Minwuia thermotolerans: one gene and its partner. The protein of the gene in region 1 interacts with the protein of each later gene in a pairwise test. Links are inferred from orthologs where the notes say so. Each region holds a gene or a part of one and is shown on either strand. Other genes may lie near its edges. The genes, in order: eno and rpe.

Region 1 (10,738 bases):
CGCCTCGCGCTGGCGGGTCATCGCCGTGTCCGACTTCTCGGCCGTCTCGGTCAGCGCCCGGCCCGCCTCGCCGGTGCGCTCGACCTCCTCGGTCATGGCGCGGACCGTCGCGACCAGATCCTCGTTCAGCCTGGCCGAGGCGGCGCCGAGCGTCTCGATCCTGGTTTCGAAGGCCTCCGATTTCTGCTGCAACTCGGACAGCGCGACGGCGATGGTCCCGGTCAGTTCCCGGCCGCCTTCCGCCGCGCTCTCGCGCATCGCCTGCAGCCGTTCGGCCTCCGCCTCGAAGCCGGCGCGCAGTGTCTCCGCCGCGCGTGTCGCCGCTGCCTCGGCCTCCGATACGGCGGCCAGGCGCGACTGAAGCAGGGCTTCCAGTTCGCTGCCGCGCTCACCCAGCGTCGCCGCGACCTGCTCGCTCTTTTCGACCTGAACCTCCAGGCGGCGGGTCACCTGTTCGGCGCTGGCGCCCGCAGCCTCGCCCGCATTGACGAAAGCGGACATCCGCGCCCGGGCCTGTTCGAGCTCACCGGCCAGACGCTGGGCATTCGCGGTGACTGTCTTGGCCAGCCGCTCGTGCTCGGCCGCGAAGGCGTCCCGCTCCTCCGACAGGCGCCGTGCCCGCTCCAGGCTTTCCTCGGACGTCCGGACAAGATCTTCCCGCATCGACGCGCTGGCGTCGGCCAGCCGCCCGGCGGCGATCTCCACCTCGCCGGCCTTGGGCAGCGCCGCCGCCATGGCGCTCGCCGCCTCTTCCATCGCGGCGCTGGCGGACTTGGCGGAGTTCTCGCCGGAATTCGCCGCTTCGGCAATGCGCTCCGCGGTCCGCTCGAGCATGGCCTGGGACGCCTGATTGCGATCGGTGAGCGCCTGCATCTGCCGCGCGATCGCCTCTGCCTTTTCCAGGTTCGCATCGGCGGCGCTGTCGGCCGTGGCGCTGAGCGCGGTGGCCCTGAGTTCGATCTCGTCGGCGGCGCCGAGAACCCGGCCGGAAACCGCGCCGGCCCGCTCGTCCAGCCCGTCGATCTCCTGCTGCAGCCGGGCGGTCAGATCCATGATCCTGTCGCGCACGCGTTCGGCTTCCTCGGTCAGCGCGCCGCTGCCGACCTCCAGGCTTTCCGCGGTGATACGGGCCAGTTCGCTCGCTTCGGTGACCTTCCGGGCAAGGCCCGAAAGCGATGCCGAAAGCGCCTCGTCGGCGCCGCCGGCATGTTCCTGCAGCCGTTCCAGCACCCCTGCAATGCGGTCGCCCTCCCCGGCCAGCCGTCCGGCGGCCTCCGTCATCTGCCGCTGCATGCCGTCGGCGGTCTCGCCCAGGCGGCTGCCGTTCTCCTCCAGCGACTGCGCCGTCCGGTCGCCCAGTTCGGCGATACGCACGATCTCGCGGCCAAGCACGGAAGACGAATCGGTGACATCGCTCAGCAGGGCACGGACATCGCGCGTGCGTTCCCCGGCCCCTTCGGCGCCGGCGCGAGCGGCGGCGTCCAGACTGTCGACAGCCGCTTCCAGCTCGCCGATCCGCTCAGCCAGCCGCCCGGCGGCGCCATCCGCCGTGGCCGCCGCCGCCGACAGTTTCAGTTCCAGTTCCGCCGCGGCGCCGCTCAGATTCTCGCCCAGATCCGAGCTGATCTTCTGCAGGCCGGTTTTCTCCGTCTCCAGGCTGCCGACAGCGCGCCGGGTTTCGTCCACTGCCCGCTGGAGCCCGCCTATGACGCCTTCCAGTCTGGCCGCCGTCTCCCCGTCCAAGCCCTCGGCCAAAGCGCGGAGTCGGCCGGCCATCCCTTCCAGTCCCTCGGTGCGGTCGCGCCAGAGATCCACGAACACGCCGAAGGCATCCTCCGTCTCCCGCGCCTGTGCGCCAAGCCGCCCCTCGACCGCAACCAGCCGTTCCGCCGAGAGCGCAGCGCGTTCCTCCAGACGGCCCGAAGCTTCCTCGAGGTCCCCCGAACGCGCGGTCAGTTCCGCGGTCACCGCCCGGCTGCGTCCCTCCAGGACGTCCAGGTTCTCCTCGATGCTGTGGCGGATCGCGGCGGCCAGACCCCGCACCTGACCATCCAGCGTCGACATGTTCTCGCCCGCGCCGCCCACGGCCTGCTCGATGTCCTTGAGCAGCAGGGCCAGTTCGGCGACCGATTCTGACAGCCGCGCCGAGGCCCGGTCGGATGCGCCCGTGGCCTCGTCCACCGTCGCCCGCATGGCTCCCGTCCGACTCTGAAGGTCAGACATGAATGCCGACAGATCGTCCGACAGCCTGGCAAAGGATCCGCCCGCCGCCGACGTCGCATGCTCCACCCGGTCGGCGACCTGTTCCAGGCGTTCGGCCGCCCCCTGTTCCGCGGCCAGCGCCGCCGCGGCGATCCGCGCCGCGATGTCTTCCAGTTCGCCGGTGCGCAGGGTCACGACGTCGCCCAGTTGCGCCAGACGTTCGTCAACGCGGTCGCCGGCGCTCACCAGCGAACGCGCCGCGCCCTCGATCGACTCCACCGACTGCCGGGCGCGTTCCTCGCTGCCTTCGGCACCGCGGGCGACCTCGTCCAACGCTTCGCCCAGGCTGCGGACGGCGGCCTGGCCGCGTTCTGCCAGGTCCCGCAGACCGGCATCGCTGCGCGCGGCTTCCAGCCCGACTTCCTCCAGCGCGGCAGACAGTTCGGCTACGCGCGCCGAGAGCCGCGCCGACGTCTCCCGACCCTTCTCCCCGGAGGCTTCGGTCCGCTGCTCCAGGAAGGCGATCTGCTTCTCCAGGTCGCGGGCGGTCCCGGCGAGCCCGCCGGAGACCGCGGCCAGCCGTTCGGCCGACCGCTCTGTCGCCGCTTCGGCGAAGCTGGCGACCTCGCGGACGCGCTCCTCCAGACCGGCCATGCCTTCCTCGACCACGCCCGACAGATGCGAAACGGTGGCGTCGATCCGCTCCTGCGCGGTAGACAACCTGACGTCGGCGGCTTCGATCTGCCGACCCGCAGCGGCGAAGGCTGCGCCGGCTTCGGTCACATGGGCTGCGGCCCCTTCGGTGCGATCTGCAGTCGCGGACGCCGTCTCGCCTGCGGCCTCGGCATGCTCGCGGAACAGGTCGACCGCGGCCCGGGCCTGTTCGACCGCGGCCAGCAGCGCCTGCTCCGCTTCCCCGGCGCCGACATTGATGCTGTCGAGGGAGCCCGCCAGTTCGGCCATCCGCCTGTCGACGCGGCCTGCCGCCTGATCGGACGCCCGCATGGCCCCCGAGGCCAGTTCGCCCAATTCCTCGAGCCGATCCCGCGTGGTCTGATCCAGATCGCCGATCAGGGTGCGGATCTCGCCGGCAGCGGTCCGCACCCGTACAAGACTGTCATCGACGCCCTTGCCGACCGCTCCGGACTGATCGGCCGTCCGCGCCATCTCCTGGGAAAGCGCCTCGATCCTGGCCTTGAGATCCTGTGTGGCGCCCGCAATACGGCGCACCGTCTGGTCGCTCTCTTCGCGCAGACGTCCGAGCGGCTGATCGATGGAATGGCCGATCTGCTCTGCTCTTCTGGCCACGATTTCAACGGTTTCCCCGGCAGCCTTCACCTTGGACTCCAGGGCGGCGCCGATCTCCGCCGTGCGCCGTTCGGCCAGGGCCACGGTCGCGCTCAGATTGCCGCTCTCGGTCCGGCCCAGCTCGCGCACCCGTTCGCCGACGCGCTCGAACTCCGCCAGCAGCCGGTTCTGTTCCGCCAGAGCATCGCTCAGCAGCGCGGAGACATCGTCGGCCCGGCCGCCGGCGGCAGCGGCGTTGCGCGACAGCGCCTCCGCCCCGGCGCCGATGCGTGTGTCCAGGGATTCCACGCGGGCGAGCGCATTGGACAGTTCCGACTCGACGGTCTGGCTCAGCCGGCGCAGCGAAAGCGCCACCGCGTTCAGTTTCGCCTCCGCCTCGGCGTTCGGACCGCTGATATCGGACAGCACTTCCAGAAGGGCGGCTCGGCTGCGGCCCGCCTCGACGCTCCGCCAGTAGAGGAAACCGGCCAGCCACAGGAACAGCGGCGGCGTGAAGGCCGCAAGCACCAGCAACGCCACTTCGTGCGGCAGCATCAGGCCGAGCGAGCCGAAGCCCACCGACCAGGCGATGTAGCGCCAGACCAGGACCGCCCAGACAACGGTCGCACCGCCAAGAACCACGGCGGTGACGCGCCGGACCCTGCCGATATCCGCGGCTGCAGCCTCGTCCGCCGCCTCCGCGCGAACCGCTTCCTCTTCCGAACGTCCCGACCATTTCAGCAGCATCGGTTCAGTCTCCTTCGGCAGTGTCGCCCGGCGGCAGACTCGCGGCGCGGTCCGCATGCTCCTGCAGGATCGAAATCAGTTCCGCGGCGTCCAGCGGCTTGGCCAGATAACGGTTCATGCCTGCGTCCATGCAGCGCGAGATATATTCGTCGCCCGGATGGGCCGTCATCGCGATAATCGGAATGGCGCCGGCGGCGCCCGGCATCTGCCGGATGGCGCGGGTCGCGCTCAGGCCATCCATTTCCGGCATCTCGACGTCCATCAGTACGAGGTCATAGGGCAGCGTGCGCAGGGCCTGCAACGCCTCGCGGCCGCCGCCCGCTACCACGGCCTCGTGGCCGGATATCTCCACGATCGAGGCCGCGAGCTTCTGGTTCACGGCGACATCGTCGACCACCAGAACGCGCAGGCGCGCGCCGGAGGCGGCAACGGTCCGGCGCGGACGGGCGCTCTCGTCCGCCGCTTCGGCCGGTCCGCCCGCCAGCGCCCGATGGTATCGGGCGCGGCGCACCGGCTGCAGCAACCGCGCATCGAACAGGGCGTCTTCGGCCTCAGGCACCGCCTCGACGACGCCCACCGGCACGGTCAGGACCAGCCGGCAGCGCTTCAGGGCGGCATCCGCCCGCACCCGCGTCGCCAGATCCCCCGCGCCGCCCTTCACGCGCCAGTCGATCACGGCGACCGAATCGCCGCCGGCGGCCCGCAGCTGACGGAGTCCCTCCGCCGGGTCGTCCGTGGATCGCACCGCCGCGCCCCAGCATTCGGCATAGCGGGCGGCAACTTCGCGCACCACGCCGGACGGACCGACCAGAATCACCTTGACACCATCGAGGGAGTCGGGGGCTTGCGCCTGCTTGCCGGATCGTATCGGCAGGTCGACGCGGAAGGTCGAACCGCCGCCATCCTCGCTTTCGACCGAGATCTCGCCACCCATGGCGTCCACCAGGCGGCGTGAGATCGCGAGCCCGAGTCCCGTGCCGCCGAACCGTCTGGAAATGCCGCCCGCCTGGCTGAACGGGCGGAACAGGCGGGGCAGAACGTCGGCGGGAATGCCGATGCCGGTATCGGTGACTTCGATGCGCAGCATGGCGCGCGACTGCGGCGCCAGCGTCGCCGTCAGCGTGACCGAGCCCTCCTCGGTGAACTTGATGGCGTTGCTGAGCAGGTTGAGCAGCACCTGGCGCAACCGTCCGGCGTCGGCGGTCAGGATGTCCGGCACCTCCGGGGCGATGTAGCTGGCCAGTTCGAGCCCGCTGGATTGCGCCCGTTCCGCCATCAGGCCGACGGTCCCTTCGATGGTTCGGGCCAGTTCGAAAGGACTGTCGTCCAGTTCCACCCGGCCCGATTCGAACTTGGTCAGGTCCAGGATGTCGTTGATCAGGTTGAGCAGCGCGTCCGCCGATTCCTTGATGATGTCGGCGTAGGAGCGCTGTTGCGGGTCGAGCTTCGTGCCCTGTAGCAATCCGGTCATGCCGATGATGCCGTTCATCGGGGTGCGGAGTTCATGGCTGATCGTGGCGAGGAATTCGGATTTGGTGCGGTCGCCGGCCTCCGCCGCCTGCCGGGCGGTCTCCGCCGAACGGTGGGCCGCCTCCAGCCTTTCGATCAGGTCCGTGTTCTGGAACCGGAGCGAGAAGGATTCCCTGAACCGCTTGTTGAGGATGCGCAGCCAGCCCAGCAGCACCGCGAAGCCCAGCAGACCCATGGCGGCTGTGGCCATGCCGAGTTCGTCACCAGTCAGCGCGAGCATGAGCAGCAGCGGCGCAACCGTCGGCACGGCGAGCGCGATGAAGGCCGGCGGATAGAGCGCCCTGTGGACGATGGCGGCAAACAGCGAGCCGAAGGTGAGCAGGGCCAGAAACGCCTGATGCGGATAGGAACCGGGGTCGAAATAGCCCGCCAGGCAAGAACCCCAGATCACCCCGACCACAGCGGAAAGCGCGACATACCGCAGGCCCCAGGCCTCGGCGTTTTCCGGCGCGGTGCCTGCCGCCTCGAACGCCTTTCGCAACCGGTCGCCGGCGATCGTGAACAGGGCCGCGCCGACGATCAGGACGATTGTCGGCCACAGTGCGCGGTCGACGAAGACGGTGCCGAGAATCGCGACCAGAATGAAGGGACTGACCCGCAGCCGGGATGAATCGCGGATCAGTTCCGCGATCATGGCCGCGCGGATGCGGGAATCGCGGTCGAGGGACGACGAATCGCCCGCGCTTCCCGCCGGCCGCCGCGGCGTCGCGTCGACGGCCGAAAGCGCACTATCGCCGATGTTCTGCGAAGCGCCGACGCTGTCCATACCGACGCCCACTCCCAAGCGCTGCCCCCTGACCGGTCAAGGTGTCACGACCGGCCGCCAAGGGCAATCTTCCGGGGCGCGGGGCGGCCCGGGCGCGCCTCACCAGGCGGTGTAACCGCCATCGACGACCATTTCGGCGCCGGTGACGAACCGGCTCTCGTCGGACGCAAGATAGACCACGGCGTGGGCGATGTCGGCGGGCTCGCCCAGATGGCCGACCGGATGCCGGCTGGCGATGTAGGCCATGACCTGATCGGGCTCGGGACGCTTGTTGACGGCATTCACCACCATGGGCGTCTCGATGTAGCCCGGATGGATCGAGTTGACCCGGATCGTCAGCCCCGCCTGTGCGGCTTCGACCGCGGCCGACTTGCTCAGCAGCCGGACCCCGCCCTTCGATGCGCAGTAGGCCGCCGTGCCGGCGTTGCCCACCAGCCCGAGGATCGAGGAGATGTTGATCACCGAACCGCCAGGCCGCATGCGGCGGAAAGCGAGCCGGGTCCCGAGAAAGACCGAATCGAGATTGACCGACTGCACGCGCCGCCACTGGGTGAGCGTGGTCTCGGCCAGGGGCCGGTTCTCACCCAGGCCTGCATTGTTCACCAAAACGTCGAAGCCGCCGAAGGCCTCTTCCGCCTCGTCGGCCACCTCGTCCCAGCGCCCTTCGACAGTGACGTCCTGCGCCAGGGCCAGGACTCCCCCGCCCGCATCCGCAATCTCGGCGGCAACGGTATCCGGCGCGGCCAGGTCGGTGACGACAAGGCGGGCGCCCTCGGCAGCGCAGCGCAGTGCGGATTCCCGGCCCAGCCCGGAGGCCGCGCCGGTGATCCAGATGACCTTGCCGTCGAGCCGGCCCATGTCAGCGGACAGCGCCGGAGGCCTTCAGCCGTTCGATCTCATCGCCGGTAAAGCCCCACTCGGTCAGCACCTCGTCGGTGTTCTGACCCGGATCGGGCGCGACCGTCGGCCGGCCGTTGGGCGTGCGGGAGAAGCGCGGCGCGGCGTTCGGCTGCACCACCCCGTCTATGTCGATGAAGGTCTCGCGCGCCTTGTTGTGCGGATGCTCCGGCGCTTCGTCCATATCCAGAACCGGCGCGAAACAGACGTCGGAACCTTCCATGATCTCCGTCCATTCGTCGCGGGTCTTCGTCCTGATGACCTTCCCGAGCTTTTCCGAATATTCGGGCCATTTTTCCGGGTTCATCTGCTCCGACATCTCCGCGGGGTCGATGCCGGTCTTCTCGAGCAGTTCGGCGTAGAACTTCTTCTCGATGGAGCCGATGGAGACGTACTTGCCGTCCTTCGTCTCGTAGACGTCGTAGAAATGCGCGCCGGTGTCCAGGATGTTGGAGCCTCGCTCCTGCTTCCAGCGCCCGGCCGCCTTCATGCCGTAGATCGCAGTCATCAGGTTGGAGGCGCCGTCGATCATCGCCGCGTCGACCACCTGGCCGTTGCCGGATTCCCTGGCCTCGATCACCGCAGCGAGACAACCGAAGGCGAGGTAGAGCGCACCGCCGCCGAAATCGCCGACCAGGTTGAGCGGCGGCACCGGCCCGCTGTCGCTGCGCCCGATGGCGTGCAGCGCGCCGGTGAGCGCGATGTAGTTCATGTCATGTCCGGCCGCGTGTGCGATCGGCCCTGTCTGGCCCCAGCCGGTGACGCGGCCGTAGACCAGCTGCGGATTGCGCGCCCAGCATTCGTCGGGCCCCAGGCCGAGACGCTCGGTGACGCCCGGACGCATGCCCTCGATCAGGATGTCGGCCTTCTCGACCAGGCTGAGCACCGTCTCGACGCCTTCGGAGGTCTTGAGATTCGCCGCCACCGACCGCTTGGAACGGTTGAGCAGGTCCCACTTGTTGCTGCCCCGGTCAATGCCGAGATCCGCCGCCTCCTGGCGGTCGATGCGGATGACGTCGGCGCCCAGATCGCCGAACAGCATGCCGCACATCGGCCCCGGGCCGATGCCCGCCAGTTCGACTACCTTGATCCCGCTGAGGGGTCCCTGACCGCGCATGATTGTTTCCTCCCCGTGCAAACCACTTGCTGAGGCGGAGAGTGCCCGCTTATCGGGCCCCACTCAAGGCGGCTTTCGCGCGCCTCACACCCGCAGGATGGAACGGCCGGCGTAGATCCCGTCGGGGCCGAGCTGATCCTCGATGCGGAGAAGCTGGTTGTACTTGGCCGTCCGGTCGGAGCGGGCCAGCGAGCCGGTCTTGATCTGGCCGCAGTTGGTGGCGACCGCCAGGTCGGCGATCGTCGAGTCCTCGGTTTCGCCCGAACGGTGCGACATCACCGCGGTATAGGCGGCCGTGTGCGCCAGTTCGACCGCCTCGAGCGTCTCGGAGAGGGTGCCGATCTGGTTGACCTTGACCAGGATCGAGTTCGCCACGTCGCGCGCAATACCGTCAGCCAGCCGCTCCGGATTGGTGACGAACAGGTCGTCGCCGACAAGCTGGATCCTGTCGCCCAGACGCTCGGTCAGCGCCGCCCAGCCGACCCAGTCGTCCTCGGCGCAGCCATCCTCGATGGAGATGATCGGATAGCGGGAACAGAGGTCGGCGTAGTATTCGACGATGCCTTCGGCGTCGAGCGACTTGCCCTCGCCTTTCAGCTCGTAGCGGCCGTTCTCGAAGAACTCCGTCGACGCGGCGTCGAGCGCCAGGAACACGTCCTCGCCCGGCAGATAGCCGGCGGCGGCGATCGACGACATAATGAAACCAAGGACTTCGTCGGCGCTTTTCAGAGATGGCGCGAAACCGCCCTCGTCGCCGACATTGGTGTTGTGGCCGGCGTCCTGCAGCCGCTTCTTCAGCGAGTGGAAGATCTCGGCGCCGCAGCGAAGCGCCTCGGAAAAGGTCTCCGCGCCGACCGGCATGATCATGAATTCCTGGATATCGATCGGATTGTCGGCGTGGGCGCCGCCATTCAGGATGTTCATCATCGGCACCGGCAGGGTGCGCGCAGAGACGCCGCCGACATAGCGGTAGAGCGGCTGCATCAGCGCGTCGGAGGCCGCCCGCGCCGCGGCCAGGCTGACGCCAAGGATGGCATTGGCGCCGAGACGCGACTTGTTGGGCGTCCCGTCCAGCTCGATCAGCATGCGGTCGATGGCGAGCTGGTCGGTAGCGTCCATGCCGGAGATGGCGGAGAAGATTTCGCCATTGACCGCCTCGACGGCCTGGCGCACGCCCTTGCCGCCATAGCGCTCATCGCCGTCGCGCTTCTCGACGGCCTCGTAGGCGCCCGTGGAAGCCCCCGACGGCACCATGGCCCGGCCGAACCCGCCGGTCTCCAGATGCACCTCGACCTCGACGGTCGGGTTGCCGCGGCTGTCGAGTATCTCGCGGCCAATGATGTCGATGATGGCGGTCATCGGAACCCTCACTATGGCTTGTTGTCTTGTTTTCCTGCTGTCCGGCGGTCAGGCGAAACCGAGGCGCTGCAAGAGGTAAACCAGCAGGGCGAAAATGACAAAGGCGATCATGGGCGCGCGGGCAAAGCGCCACACCTAGCGCCAGTCCGGCGGGCCCTTGCGGAAACGCGGCGACTCGCGGTGGGGCTGGCGCGGGCGGCGGTCCATCGCCTCAGAGCGACTTGGCGAGCCCGTCGAAACGCTTCAGCGTGGCGATCAGACCCTCGAGCTGGTCCAGCGGCACCATGTTCGGTCCGTCCGACGGCGCGTGGTCCGGGTCCTGATGGGTCTCCATGAAGATCGCCGCGACCCCCACGGCGGCTGCGGCCCGCGCCAGACAGGGCACGAAGCGCCGGTCGCCGCCGGAACTGCCGCCCTGCCCACCCGGCTGCTGCACCGAGTGCGTGGCGTCGAACACCACCGGGCAGCCGGTCTGTTCCGCCATGATCGGCAGGCTACGGAAATCGGTGACGAGCGTGTTGTAGCCGAAGCTGGCGCCGCGTTCGCAGACCGAGACGTTGCCGTTGCCGGTGGAGCGGATCTTGTCGACCACGTTGACCATGTCCCAGGGCGCCAGGAACTGGCCCTTCTTCACGTTGATGGCGCAGCCCGTCTCCCCGGCGGCGAGCAACAGGTCCGTCTGGCGGCAGAGAAAGGCCGGAATCTGCAGCACGTCGACATGCGGCGCGACCTCGGCGCACTGGGCCTCGCTGTGGACGTCGGTCAGCACCGGCAGGCCGATATCACGGCGGATCTCGTCGAAGATCGCCAGCGACTTCTCCAGTCCCAGGCCA
Region 2 (12,969 bases), on another replicon or contig:
GGCGCGAGGCCGGCGAGCTTCTCGGCATAGTCCATGGCGGCGTCCATCACCTCCGCCTGCGGGACGACGCGGTTGACCATGCCCGTCTCGTAGGCGCGGGCGGCGGTCATCGGCTCGCCCAGCATCATGAACTCCATGGCGATCTTGTGGGGCACGCGCGCGGCCACCGAGGCGATCAGCCCGCCGGAGAGCCCGACCTTCGCCTCCGGATAGACGAAGGTCGCGTCTTCGGCCATGACGCAGAGATCGCAGAACTGCACCAGGATGAAGGCGCCGCCGACGCAGATGCCGTTGACCGCGGCCACGACCGGCTTGTCGACATGCACCCCGACGCTCGGCGCGAAGGGCCAGATCTCGGGCGGGTCCCGCAGGTCCGCGCCGACGGAGAAGGCGCGGTCGCCGGCCGCGGTCAGCACCGCCGCGCGCTCCGGCCCGGCCTGAAAGCGCGTCCACGCCTCGGCGAGTTCCGCGCCGAGTTCCTTCGAGAGAGCGTTCAGCTTGTCGGGACGGTTCAGGGTGATCACCGCGACGCGGCCGCGGACCTCGTAGAGTACGGTGCTCATGGTTGCGCCTCCGGCTGCCGCTTCTTCACCAGGTACTTGTGCTCGCCCTCCAGCACCAGAACGCCGTCCTGGTTGTGGATGGTGGCGCGGCAGGTCACGACCCCTGTCGTCCGGCCCGGCTTCAGTTCGGTGATCTCTAGCTGCGGATAGAGCGTGTCGCCGGCATAGACCGGGGCCATGAACTTCGCCGACGCCTCGATGAAACCGATCAGCGCCTCGCCGATGACGTGCGGAAAGACGCCGGCGCCGGCGGCGGTCTGCGCCATGACCTGCAGCCCGTGGGCCAGCAGGCCCCGGTGGCCCTGGCGTTTGCAGTATTCGACATCGTAGTGGATCGGATGGTTGTCGCCGGAGGCGAGCTGGAAAGCGGAGAACAGGGCGTCCGTCTGGGTGCGGGAGTTGATGTAGAAGGTCCGGCCAACCTCCAGGTCCTCGAAATAGGAAGCTTCGCACATACGGTGTTCTTCGGGTCTGAACTCGCTCATGTGGTCTTCTCCCCCAGAAAGACGGCGCGCTTGGCCGCCATATCGGCGATCTCGTCCGGCGCGTAGCCCAGCTCGGCCAGGATCGCGTCGCCATGCTGGCCGATCCCCGGCGCGTCGCCGATGTCGGCCGGCGATTGCGGTGCGCCGGGCACCCGCGCCAGCGGGCTTTCGCCCACGCCCGGCTGATCGGCGGCAGGCGCGGCCTGCACGGCGCGGACATGCTCGTCGGCCAGCCAGTCGTTGAAGGTGTTGACCGGCTCGCAGAGAATGCCTTCCGGCTTGAGGATCGCCATCCACTCGGCCGTGGTCTTCTCACGGTAGCGCGTCCGGAGCTGATCCATCAGTTCATCCAGGTGTTCCGCGCGGTTGGCGAAGGTCTGAAGACGCGGGTCGTCGGCCAGGTGCGGCAGGCCGATCAGCCGCGCGGTCTTCACGAATTCGGCGTCGCGGACCAGCGTCACGGCGATCCAGCCGTCCTTCGTCTCGAAGTTGCCGGCCGGCGGATTGAAGGCCTGCGGCGTGCCGCCCTGCAGATGCGCTTCCAGGATCTTGGGCGCCAGGATGGCCGCCGCGCCCTGCATCAGGCTGACGTCGATGTGGCGGCCCTCGCCCGTCTGGCCGCGGGCGTAGAGGGCCGTCGCGACGGCCTGGTAGGCGAACAGGCCGGTGATGGAATCGACCAGCACCGCGCCCACCTTCACCGGCGCGCCGTCATTGCCCGTGTTGACGCTCATCAGGCCGGAAAAGGCCTGGGCGACGGTGTCCGTGCAGGGACGTTCGCGGTAGGGGCCTTCCTGACCGAAGCCGCTGACCGAAAGGTAGAGCGCCCGGCGGTTGATGCGGCGGATATCCTCGTAGCCGATCTTCAGCCGGTCGGCGACGCCGGGCCGGAAGCTCTCGATCACCACGTCGGCGTCGCGGGCCAGGCGGTAGATGATCTCCAGCCCCGCCTCCGACTTCATGTCGAGGGCGATCGAGCGTTTGCCGCGGCTGTAGTAGACGCCGTGCGCCGAGTGCTGGCCGTAGCGCACGCCGATCGGCCGGATCCAGTCGCCGGCTTCCGGCTCCACCTTGATGACGTCCGCGCCGTAGAGCGCCAGCAGCATGCCGGCGTGCGGGCCGGCCACTCCCTGGCTCATGTCGAGGACCTTCAATCCCCGATAGGGTCTCGCATAATCGGTCATGCCCCTCACGTTCCTCCCCTCGTTCCGCGTGCGCCGGCTTCAGACCGGTCTGGCCGGTTCCCGCACCGGCGGCGATTTGCCCGTGATCTTACGTTCCCTGTAGGCGATGTAGAAGCCGCCGGCGAAGATCATCACCGATCCGATCCAGACCCAGAGGTCGAGCACCTGGGCGAAGAAGAACCAGCCCAGCAGCGCGCTCCAGAACAGCTTCGAGAAATCGAAAGGCAGAACGGCGGTGGCGTCGGCCAGCCGGAAGGCCTGGGCGAACGCCATCTGGGAAAAGGTGCCGATGACGCCAATGGCGGCGAGCCAGATGAACTGCTCCGCCGTCGGCCAGGTCCAGACGAAGGCGGCGGCGATGCCCGAGATCGGCGTCAGCATCAGCACCATGTAGAGCGATACGGTGATCGCCGAGTCCGTGTCGGTCAGGCGCTTGATGATCGTCATCGCCACGCCCCACATCATCGCCGCCAGCAGGATGTAGACCGCGCCGGGTTCGATGGCGGACATGCCGGGGCGCAGGATCACCAGCGTGCCGAGGAAGCCGATGGCGAGCGCGGTCCAGCGGTGGGCGCGCATCTTCTCGCCCAGGAACAGCACCGCCAGCAGCGAGGTGAACAACGGCGCGGTGAAGCTGAGCGACTGTACGAGGCCCAGCGCGATGCCGGTCGTGATGCCATAGAAGAACAGCAGCATGGCGACCGCGTTCACCGCGCCGCGGGCGAAGTGGAGCTTGATCTTGGTGGTGCGGAACGGCTCAAGCCCGTAGCGGATGAAGATCGGCGTCAGCGCGACGATGCCGAACAGGTTGCGGAAGAACGCGATCTCGAAGCCGTGCAGGCCCTGCTTGCCGAGATACTGGATCATGGCGTGCATGACGCTGAAGCCCATCGTTGACAGCACGACCAGCGCCGCGCCGGCCAATGTCGGAGACAGCTTCACGCAGATTTCCCGATGGAGCGGGTAGAGCGCCGGCGATCCCCCGTCCCGACCTTCCCCCTTGGGCAGGGGGGAGGGAGGACCCGCGTCATGCGGGTCGGGAGGGGGATCGGGACAGGCAGATTCGTCTGGTTCTGCACTCGATCAGTGCCGGAAATGGCGCATGCCGGTGAACGCCATGGCGAGACCGGCCTCGTCGGCTGCCGCGATGACCTCGTTGTCGCGGACCGAGCCGCCGGGCTGGATCACCGCCGTCGCGCCGGCCTCGACCGCCGCCAGCAGGCCGTCGGCGAAGGGGAAGAAGGCGTCGGAAGCGACGACCGAGCCTTTGGTCCAGCTTTCGGCGTCGCCGGCGGCCTCGCGGGCGTCCTCGGCCTTGCGCGCGGCGATGCGCGCGGAATCGACCCGGCTCATCTGGCCGGCGCCGATGCCGACCGTGCGCTGGCCGCGGACATAGACGATGGCGTTGGACTTGACGTGCTTGGCGACGCGGAAGGCGAAGATCATGTCCGCCATCTCGGCGTCGCTCGGCGCGCGCTTCGTCACGATCCGGAGGCCGGATTTGGTCACCCGGCCGTTGTCGCGCGACTGGGCCAGCACGCCGCCGGCCAGCGCCTTGTAGGCCAGGCCCGGCGCCGCCGGGTCGGGCAGGCCGTCGGTCAGCAACAGGCGCAGGTTCTTCTTCTTCGCCACGATCTCGATGGCTGCTTCCGAAGCGCCGGGGGCGATGATGACCTCGGTGAAGATCTCCGTGATCTTCGCCGCCGCATCCGCTTCCAACGGCCGGTTCAGCGCGATGATGCCGCCGAAGGCGCTGACGGGATCGCAGGCCAGCGCCCGCGCATAGGCCTCGGCCACGCTGGGTCCGGTGGCGACGCCGCAGGGATTGGCGTGCTTGATGATGGCCACGGCCGCCGCGTCGCGGGCGTCGAACTCGGCGACCAGTTCATAGGCCGCGTCGGTGTCGTTCAGGTTGTTGTAGCTCAGCGCCTTGCCCTGGAGCTGGCGCGCGCTGGCGACGCCGGGACGCAGATCGCCGGAGGGGTAGAAGGCCGCCATCTGGTGCGGGTTCTCGCCATAGCGCAGCGGCTGGGCCGGGCCTGCCGAGACGGCGAATCGGCCCGGCATCTCGTCGGACTGGCCGGCGAACCAGGCGGTGATCGCGGAATCGTAGGCGCCGGTCCTGGCGAAGGCCTTGGCCGCCAGATGCTCGCGGAAGTCCAGCGTCAGCCCGCCTTCGTTGCGCCACTGCTCCATCAGCCCGTCATAGTCCGCCGGGTCGGTGACGATGGCGACGAAGCGGTGGTTCTTGGCGGCCGACCGGATCATCGCCGGTCCGCCGATGTCGATGTTCTCGATCGCGGTCGTACGGTCGGCGCCGGCGGCAACGGTCTGTTCGAAGGGGTAGAGGTTGATGATGACGAGATCGATGGGGGCGATGTCGTGGTCCTTCATCGCCTTCACGTGGCTCTCGGCGTCCCGCAGCCCCAGGATGCCGCCGTGGATCTTCGGGTGCAGCGTCTTGACGCGGCCGTCCATCATCTCCGGCGAGCCGGTGTGATCGCTCACCTCGGTGACGTCGCAGCCCATGTCGGCGAGCGCCCGGGCGGTGCCGCCGGTGGACAGGATTTCCACGCCCTTCGATTTCAGGAACCGACCCAGCCGGTCCAGCCCCGACTTGTCGGAAACCGAGATCAGCGCGCGCTTCGGCGCGAACGTAGTGTCGGTCATAGTTCCAGGCCCTCCTGCGCGGCTTCTTCCTGTCCCTCGGGGCCGTCAATCAGCCCGAAAGCCCACTGCACCGCAACCGATTCTTCCGCAAGGCTGCCCGCCAGCACGATCTGGGTGCTACGGCGCGGCGAACCATCGCCGAGATGGATACTTTCCTCGAGCTGTGGCGCCGCGCCCGCCACACGGAACCGCCAGCCGCGGCCCGATTTCAGGCTGAGAATCACCGCCGTGCCGCCCTGCGAGAGCGAGGCCCGGACCAGGGGGTGCAGGTGGAAGCGGATGGCAAAGGGCGTAGGTTGGCCGGTTCTGCGCTCCAGCGGCTCCAGTACGTCCTCGCCGCGGAAGTCGCCGCCAGTGGCGTCGAGGTAGAGCCGTCGGCGGTGCACCAGGCCGAAACTGCCGCGATAGCCGTCATGGCTCATTTCCAGCCAGGTGGCGTCGGTCGATTCCGTGCGCGTCGCCTCGGCAGCCATGCGCCGGCGTCGCTTGCGCCCGGCTTCCGGCACCGCGATGGCGTTGGTGTCGGCGACCGTCAGGGTGGAGTGTGCCGCCGTCGACGCCAGCGCCTTCGACCACTGCGCCGCCGGGGGGCGGGCGCTGCCGCTGTTGACCACGATGCGTTCGCGCCGGTGGCTCAGTTCGAAGCTGAGCAGGCCGGCATGGCCGACGCCGGCCTCCGGGTGCGGGCCGCCAAAATCGGCGACGACGACCGTGCGGCCGCCCTCCATCCGTTCGAAGCCTGTGCGGGGCGCCGACAGGTTAGGCCGGCCGCGTACGCCGGAGCGCTTGATGGTAACCTCGATCGCGGCCGGATCGCCTTCGGTCGCGCCGTTGAACAGCGCCAGACCGCCATCGCCATGGCGGAACATGCGCAGCGTCGGCGTGATCCGGTCGACGGCGTGGACCAGCGGCTCCGGCGGCGGTTCGCCCACCTCCATCATCACCCGCTTCAGCAGGACGAGATCCTGCAATACGGCGTGCAGCAGCTCCGGATCGCGGCTGACATGACCGCCGTCGGAATGAATCTGCCGCTGCGTCTGATCGGTCAGCAGCCGCAGGCCCGTTTCGGCATAGGCGCGCGATTCGGGCAGGCAATAGCCCAGCAGCGCCAGCCCTGCGGCCGCCTTGATCGCTGGCGGGCCAGGCGGCGCCTTGTCGGCCGTGCGCGCCAGATGCCGCGCCTGCCGGCCCAGCGAGCGCAGCAGGTTGGAGCGGTAGGTCAGTTCGGCGTTGCGGATCAGCAGGTCCGCGTTCAGGCACCAGTTGATCAGCCGGCGCGACAGGATGTCGGGGCGCCAGGCGAAGGCCTCGTACTGTCCGCAATGGGTGAGCCAGGCGCCGGCGAGAGAGCGGGCGGCGCGTTCGGCGGCGTCGCCGCCGGCGGCGCGGAAATCGCGGAGCCAGTCGAAGCCCTGCAGTGCGGCGCGCCAGCTCTCGGAGCCGCGATGTCCCGGCCAGGGCGTGCTGGGCCCGACATCCACGACCTCCCCGCCGAAACTGTAGATGCCGCGGAACAGCTCGTTGGCGCGGGCGGCGTCGCCATCCCACGGATCGGCCGGCTGGAAAGCGAGGCCGTGATGAAACCTGCCCCTCAGGCTCATGCGGTATAGGGCGCTGCCGTAGATGATGTCCCGGACGCCGCGCATGGTCCCTGGTTCCCGTATTGTCAGTCGGCGGCGTCGGCTGCGTTGGCGGCGCCGCGCAGCGCCTCGATATTGCCGGCGTAGCACTCGGGCCCGCCCTGGAAGACCGCCGTCCCCGCCACCAGCGCGTCGGCGCCGGCGGACAGCACGTCGACCGCGGTCTGGGCGTTGACGCCGCCGTCGACCTCCAGGGTGACGTCGACCTCGCAGCCGTCGATCAGGCCGCGCAGGGCCGAGATCTTGTCGAGCTGGCTGCGGATGAACTTCTGGCCGCCATAGCCCGGATTGACGCTCATGACCAGGATCAGGTCGAGATCGTGAATCACCGGTTCCACCGACTGCCACGGCGTCGCGGGATTGAGCGCGACCCCGGCCTTGATGCCGAAGCTGCGGATGAGCTGCAGCGTGCGGTGCAGATGCGGGCCGGCCTCGCCGTGCACGGTCAGGATGTCGGCGCCGGCATCGACGAAGGCTTCGACATACCTGTCGACCGGCGAAATCATCAGATGCACGTCGAAGGGCTTCTGCGTATGGCCTCGCAGGGCCTTGATGACGGCGGGGCCGATGGTGAGATTGGGCACGAAATGGCCGTCCATGACGTCCACGTGAATCCAGTCGGCGCCGGCGGCGTCGATGTCCTGCACTTCCTCTCCCAGATTGGCGAAATCGGCGGAGAGGATCGAAGGCGAGATGATGGGTGTCTTCATGGCGCCTTCCCTACCAGTTTCGCGGCTGCCCGACAATGTGGCCGGGTATCAAGCATGCACAAGCCGGGCCGCGAAGAATCCGTCCATTCCGCCGCGTTCGCCGAGATGGCTGGGCAGGGTCCGAAGGTCCCCCTCGGCGGTTGCCGCGTCGGACGGCAGGCCCAGCGCCGCCGCGTCGACGGGCGCGCGGCGAAAGCCTTCATGCCGCGCCAGGAAGGCGGCGATGCGCGTCTCGCCCTCCTCGGGCTCCATGGAGCAGGTGCAGTAGACCAGTGTACCTCCGGGGGCGACGAAACCGGCGGCGCGGTCCAGCAGTTCGTCCTGCGCGCCCGACAGCGCCGCAACGTCGGCCTCGCCGCGCAGCCAGCCGATATCGGGATGGCGGCGGAGCGTACCCGTCGCGGTGCAGGGCGCGTCCAGCAACACCGCGTCGAAGACCTCTTCGCGGTCGAAGTTGCGGAAGTCGGCGGCGACCGTCTCGGCCTCGAGTTCCAGGCGATCCAGATTGGACTGCAGGGTCTGCAGCCGTTTGGGCGAGCGGTCGACCGCCGTGACCCGCGCGCCGCCGGCCGCGGCCTGGGCCGTCTTGCCGCCGGGCGCAGCGCAGGCGTCGAGCAGGGATCTGCCGGAGAGATCGCCGAACAGCCGCACGGGCAGGGTGGCGGCGGCGTCCTGCACCCACCAGCGCCCCTCGTCGAAGCCTTCCAGGTCCGGCACAGGTCCCCCGGTGGCGATACGGACCGAGCCTGTGGGCAGGACTTCGCCTCCCAGACGCGCGGCCCAGCCGTCCGGGTCCGATTTCACGGTGAGGTCGAGCGGTACGGCGTCCTGCCACAAGACGCCGGCGATGGCCGACAGCGTGTCCTCGCCGAAGCGGGCGCGCCAGCGCCGCGCGAGCCAGTCCGGCAGGTCGTGGCTTCGGGCTTCGGGCTGCCCGATCTCGCGCCGGCCGTCGCGGTCGAAGCGGCGAAGCACCGCGTTGACCACGCCGCGGAACTTGCTGCGCTGGCCCAGCAGGTTGACCTGTTCGTTGACCACCGCATGCGCGGGACTGCCGAGAAAGAGAAGCTGCGCCGCGCCGGCGAGCAGCGCCAGATGGGCGTCGCGGCCCGATTTCGGCAATGGCCGCGAGAGGTAGCGCGCGATCAGGTGCTCGATGGAGCCCTTGTGGCGCAGGCTGGCCAGCGCGATGGCGCGGACGAAGCGGCGCTCGCGGTCTTCCAGCCGCCCCGCCGCCGACGTCAGCGCCTCGTCGAGCGGCTGGCCCCGGTCGAGGACACGCCTGAGGGTGTCGAGCGCAGCCGCCCTTGCGGGGGGAGGGGGGCTCAACCCCAGGGCCTGTTGCGCGTCGGGCCGGGATCGGTGACCGGAACTGAAGTAGCGCGGGGACCGGCGGCGCGGTCCTGCATCTGACCAGCCAACTCCCGTAGCCGCGCGACCCGGTTCGCCGTCGCCGGGTGCGTGGAGAACAGGCCGTCAACCGAATGGGCGTGCAGCGGGTTGATGATGAACATGTGGGCCGTTGCCGGGTTGCGCTCGGCGCGGTGGTTGTCGATGCCGCGGGCGTAGGCGTCGAGCTTCTCCAGCGCCGATGCGAGCCAGAGCGGGTTGCCGCAGATCTCGGCGCCGCCCCGGTCGGCGGAATATTCGCGCGTGCGGCTGATGGCCATCTGCACCAGCATGGCCGCGACCGGCGCCAGCATGGCGACCAGCAGCGTGCCGACGAAACCGAGCGGGTTGTTGTCGTTGCGGCCGAACATGCCGAAGAACAGCGCGAAGTTGGCCAGCATGCCGATGGCGCCGGCGATGGTCGCAGTGACCGTCATCGTCAGCGTGTCGCGGTTCTTCACGTGGGACAGTTCGTGCGCCATGACGCCGGCGATCTCGTTGCGGTTCAGACGGCGCAACAGGCCGGTGGTCGCCGCAACCGCCGCCTTGTCGGGGCTGCGGCCGGTGGCAAAGGCGTTGGGCTGGTCGGACTCGATCAGATAGACCTTCGGCATCGGCAGGCCGGCGTGGGTGGCGAGGTCCGCCACCAGGCCGTGGAACTCGGGCGCGGAGCGGCTGTCGACCTCTTTCGCGCGGTACATGCGCAGGACGATCTTGTCGGCGTTCCAGAACGAGAAGGCGTTCATGGCGAAGGCCACGACCAGCGCGATGATCAGGCCGCCCTGGCCGCCGATCAGGTAACCGGCGGTCATCAGGATCGCCGTCATCGCGGCCAGCAGCAGCGCGGTGCGTGCGTAGTTCATGATTTTCCGTGTTGAAGGCGTTGCGTCCGCTAATATCTAAGGCTCCCGTACCGCCGCGCAAGCATTCAACGGAAGGCCGTTCATGACCGATACAGGAAAAGCCGATAACCCGGAGTTCGACGAGACGGAAGACGGCAAGCTGCGCCGCCGTAAGGCCGCGCACAGGCTGGAGCAGGCGCCGGGCGAGCGGGAAGGCCGCAAGGGCCCGGAGCCGACGCGATACGGCGACTGGGAAAACAAGGGGATCATCAGTGATTTCTAGGCTGCTGGCCGCCCTCGCGGCGGCGTTTCTGCTGGCGCAGCCCGCGCTGGCGCTGACGGACGAGGAGCGCGCCACGGTCCGGGCGGCGGAGCAGTACCTGCAGGATATCGAGACCCTGAGTGCGGACTTCGTGCAGCAGGCGCCGAACGGCGGCGTCGCCGAGGGCGAACTGATGCTGCGCCGGCCGGGGCTGATCCGCTTCGACTATGCGCCACCCTCCGAGATCCTGCTGGTCTCCGACGGCGCGCTGGTGAGCTTCATCGACTACGAGGTCGGCCAGCTTTCGCAATGGCCACTGTCGGACACGCCGCTCAGCTACCTGGTGCGGCGGGATGTCGACCTTCTCCGCGACACGGTGGTAGATCAGGTCCGCGAGGAGGGCAATACCGTCCGCTTCCGGGTGCGCGACCGTGACGACCCGGAACAGGGCGCGATCACCTTCCACTTCACCACCGATCCGATGACGCTGCGCGGCTGGCGACTGGTCGACGCGCAGGAGCAGGAGACGCAGGTCGCGCTGACCGATCTCAGCCTGAACCGCGAACTGCCGCGGGATGCCTTCCGCTTCGACGAGCCCAAGGCCCCCTGGGCGACCAGCCCATGAGCGCTGCGATCCGGCCCGTCGTGGCCATCGCCACCAACCGGCGCGAACTCGACGGTCACCGTTTCCATGCCTCCGGCGAGAATTACATCCACTCGGCGGTCGACTACGCCGAGGCCACGCCGGTGCTGCTGCCGGCGCTGCTCGACATCTCCGCCATCGGCAGTCTGGTTGCCGGAATTCATGGTGTGGTGCTGACGGGGGGCGCGTCGAACATCCAGCCGCATCTCTACGGCGAGGACGAGGAGGCCGAAAGCGGCGAGCGCGACGCCGGCCGCGACACCACCGCCTTCGCGCTCACCCACGCCTGCCTGGAGCACGGCGTGCCACTGCTTGGCATCTGCCGCGGCATCCAGGAAATGAACGTCGCCCTGGGCGGTTCGCTGCATCAGCATCTGCGCCATGTTCCCGGCAAGTTCGACCACCGCCGCCCGCGCGAGAAGCCGGTCGAGGAACAGCTCGCGCCGCGCCACGGCATCGCCATCCGCCATGACGGCCTGCTGGCGCGCATCCTGGAAGGCGCCCGCGAGGTCAAGGTGAACTCGCTGCATGGCCAGGGGGTCAAGCGCGTCGCCGACCGGCTCGTGGTGGAAGCGACCGCCGCCGACGGGTCGATCGAGGCGGTCAGCGTCCGCGGCGCCAAGGCTTTTGCCCTGGGCGTGCAATGGCACGCCGAGGCCGATCCGGGAAAGTACCCGGTGCACGAGAAGATCTGGCGCGCTTTCGGCGACGCCTGCCGCCAGCGCCTGGAATCCGTGGCAGGGTAGTCAGTCGTTGGACAAGCGAAGAGGACGGCGTGCTCGGGCTTGACCCGAGCACCCGGATGGATGTCTGTCCTGGGCCCTCGGGTCCTGGCCCGAGTGCGCCGGCAATGGCGTTGCACTTGCCCCCGCCCGATTTCGCGCCACCATGGGCGGTATCTGCACGACACGGAGACAGAGCCCATGGCCGGACCCCTCGACGGCATCCGCATCCTCGATCTCAGCGCGGTGATCTCCGGCCCCTTCGGCACCATGATGCTGGCCGACCAGGGCGCTGACGTGATCAAGGTCGAGCCGCCGGGGACCGGCGATTTCACCCGTCAGGCCGGCAACAGGCAGAACGGGGTCTCGGCCAGTTTCCTCAACAACAACCGCAACAAGCGCTCCATCTCGCTCGACCTGAAGAGTGCGGAAGGCGTGAAGGTGATCAAGCGGCTCGCGCGGACCGCCGACGCCATGGTGCAGAATTTCCGCCCCGGCGTCGTCGACCGTCTCGGCGTCGGCTATGATGCCATCCGGGAAGTGAAGCCTGACATTGTCTACGTCTCGATTTCCGGTTTCGGCGAGAATGGTCCCTTCGCGCAGAAGCCTGTCTACGACCCGATCGTGCAGGCGCTGTCCGGGCTCGCCTCGGTCCAGGGCGGCTCGGACCGGCAACGGCCGCGGCTGATCCGCACCATCGTGCCCGACAAGCTGACGGCGGTGACCGCCAGCCAGGCCATCACGGCGGCGCTGCTGGCGAAGGAACGGACGGGCCAGGGGCAGCATGTGAAGCTCTCCATGCTCGACTCCGTACTGGCCTTTCTCTGGGCCTCCGACATGGGCGCGCAGACCTATGTGGGCAAGGAGGTCAGCCAGCAGCGCGCGGCGAGCTTCATCGACCTGATCTACGAGACGAAGGACGGCCACATGTCGGTCGCCGTCATGACCGACCGCCAGTGGCGCGCCTTCTGCGAGACCATGGGCAAGCCCGAATGGCTGGAGGACGAACGGTTCGCCACCACGGAACTGCGCGATCTCAACATCGATGCGCGCCTGGAGCTGATCCAGTCGGTGCTGCGCGACCGCACCACCGACGAACTTATGGGGCTGCTGGAGCCCGCCGGCGTGCCCTGCGCCCCGGTGCTGCACCGCAAGGACGTGATCCGGCATCCGCAGATCCTGGCCTCCGATATCCTGCGCGAGCACGACCACCCGGTCGCCGGCCGGCTGCGCCAGACGCGGACCGCCGCCCGCTTCGAAGGCACGACACCGGAATACCGCCGCGGCGCGCCGGCTCTGGGCGAACACACCGACGAGATCCTGGCCGAGGCGGGTTACGCCGCCGACGAGATCGAACGCCTGCGCGGGGCGAAAGCCGTCGGCTGACACTTGGCCTCGCGCTCGATGCGCGCCGGGTCTAGGATCAGCGTTGCCCGCCTGGGGAGGATGGGCCGCAAGACCGGGGGAGGCTTCGATGAGCGCAGTCGCGGAATTCGATCCACAGGCGGATGCGGAATCGCTGCCGCTGGACGCGATCGACATCAGCCTGGCGGAACGCTTCAGGGACGACACGATCTGGCCCTATCTGGCGCGGCTGCGCCGGGACGCGCCGGTCCACTACTGCGCGCAGAGCCGCTACGGCCCCTACTGGTCGATCACGAAGTACAAGGACATCGTCGAAGTCGAACTGGACACCGAGACCTTCTCGTCGGACTCCAGCCATGGCGGCGTCACGATGGCGGACATTTCGCCCGAGTTCACTTCGCCGGCGTTCATAACCATGGACCCGCCGAAGCATACCGGTCAGCGCAGGGCGGTCAGCCCCATGGTGTCGCCGACCAGCCTGAAGACGCTGGAGG

What was found.
Region 2: the proteins of eno (region 1) and rpe interact in binary tests that used the Escherichia coli proteins (3 or more experiments, as listed by UniProt). The link is inferred for Minwuia thermotolerans from one-to-one orthologs.

Annotation. Positions count from the first base shown.
Region 1 is NZ_PIGG01000031.1:87,718-98,455, forward strand. The notes cover bases 7,769-10,738. They hold eno (phosphopyruvate hydratase), read right to left. Parts: upstream 9,906-10,738; coding sequence 8,631-9,905; downstream 7,769-8,630. Other genes in these bases: CWC60_RS08340 (CaiB/BaiF CoA transferase family protein), read right to left, coding at 7,769-8,546; kdsA (3-deoxy-8-phosphooctulonate synthase), read right to left, coding at 10,117-10,738. Outside these bases: CWC60_RS08325 (coiled-coil domain-containing protein), read right to left, coding at 1-4,236; CWC60_RS08330 (ATP-binding protein), read right to left, coding at 4,241-6,532; CWC60_RS08335 (SDR family NAD(P)-dependent oxidoreductase), read right to left, coding at 6,632-7,390; more of CWC60_RS08340, read right to left, coding at 7,392-7,768. UniProt on the Escherichia coli protein: Catalyzes the reversible conversion of 2-phosphoglycerate (2-PG) into phosphoenolpyruvate (PEP). It is essential for the degradation of carbohydrates via glycolysis.
Region 2 is NZ_PIGG01000026.1:294,782-307,750, forward strand. What follows is about bases 5,411-8,275. They hold rpe (ribulose-phosphate 3-epimerase), read right to left. Parts: upstream 7,253-8,275; coding sequence 6,569-7,252; downstream 5,411-6,568. Other genes in these bases: CWC60_RS07220 (heparinase II/III family protein), read right to left, coding at 5,411-6,548; CWC60_RS07230 (RsmB/NOP family class I SAM-dependent RNA methyltransferase), read right to left, coding at 7,301-8,275. In the rest of the region: CWC60_RS07195 (enoyl-CoA hydratase/isomerase family protein), read right to left, coding at 1-563; CWC60_RS07200 (MaoC family dehydratase), read right to left, coding at 560-1,048; CWC60_RS07205 (CaiB/BaiF CoA transferase family protein), read right to left, coding at 1,045-2,232; CWC60_RS07210 (DMT family transporter), read right to left, coding at 2,272-3,174; purH (bifunctional phosphoribosylaminoimidazolecarboxamide formyltransferase/IMP cyclohydrolase), read right to left, coding at 3,316-4,902; more of CWC60_RS07220, read right to left, coding at 4,899-5,410; more of CWC60_RS07230, read right to left, coding at 8,276-8,581; zinc metalloprotease HtpX, read right to left, coding at 8,578-9,504; CWC60_RS07240 (DUF1674 domain-containing protein), read left to right, coding at 9,587-9,766; CWC60_RS07245 (LolA family protein), read left to right, coding at 9,756-10,370; CWC60_RS07250 (gamma-glutamyl-gamma-aminobutyrate hydrolase family protein), read left to right, coding at 10,367-11,134; CWC60_RS07255 (CaiB/BaiF CoA transferase family protein), read left to right, coding at 11,312-12,496; CWC60_RS07260 (cytochrome P450), read left to right, coding at 12,585-12,969. UniProt on the Escherichia coli protein: Catalyzes the reversible epimerization of D-ribulose 5-phosphate to D-xylulose 5-phosphate.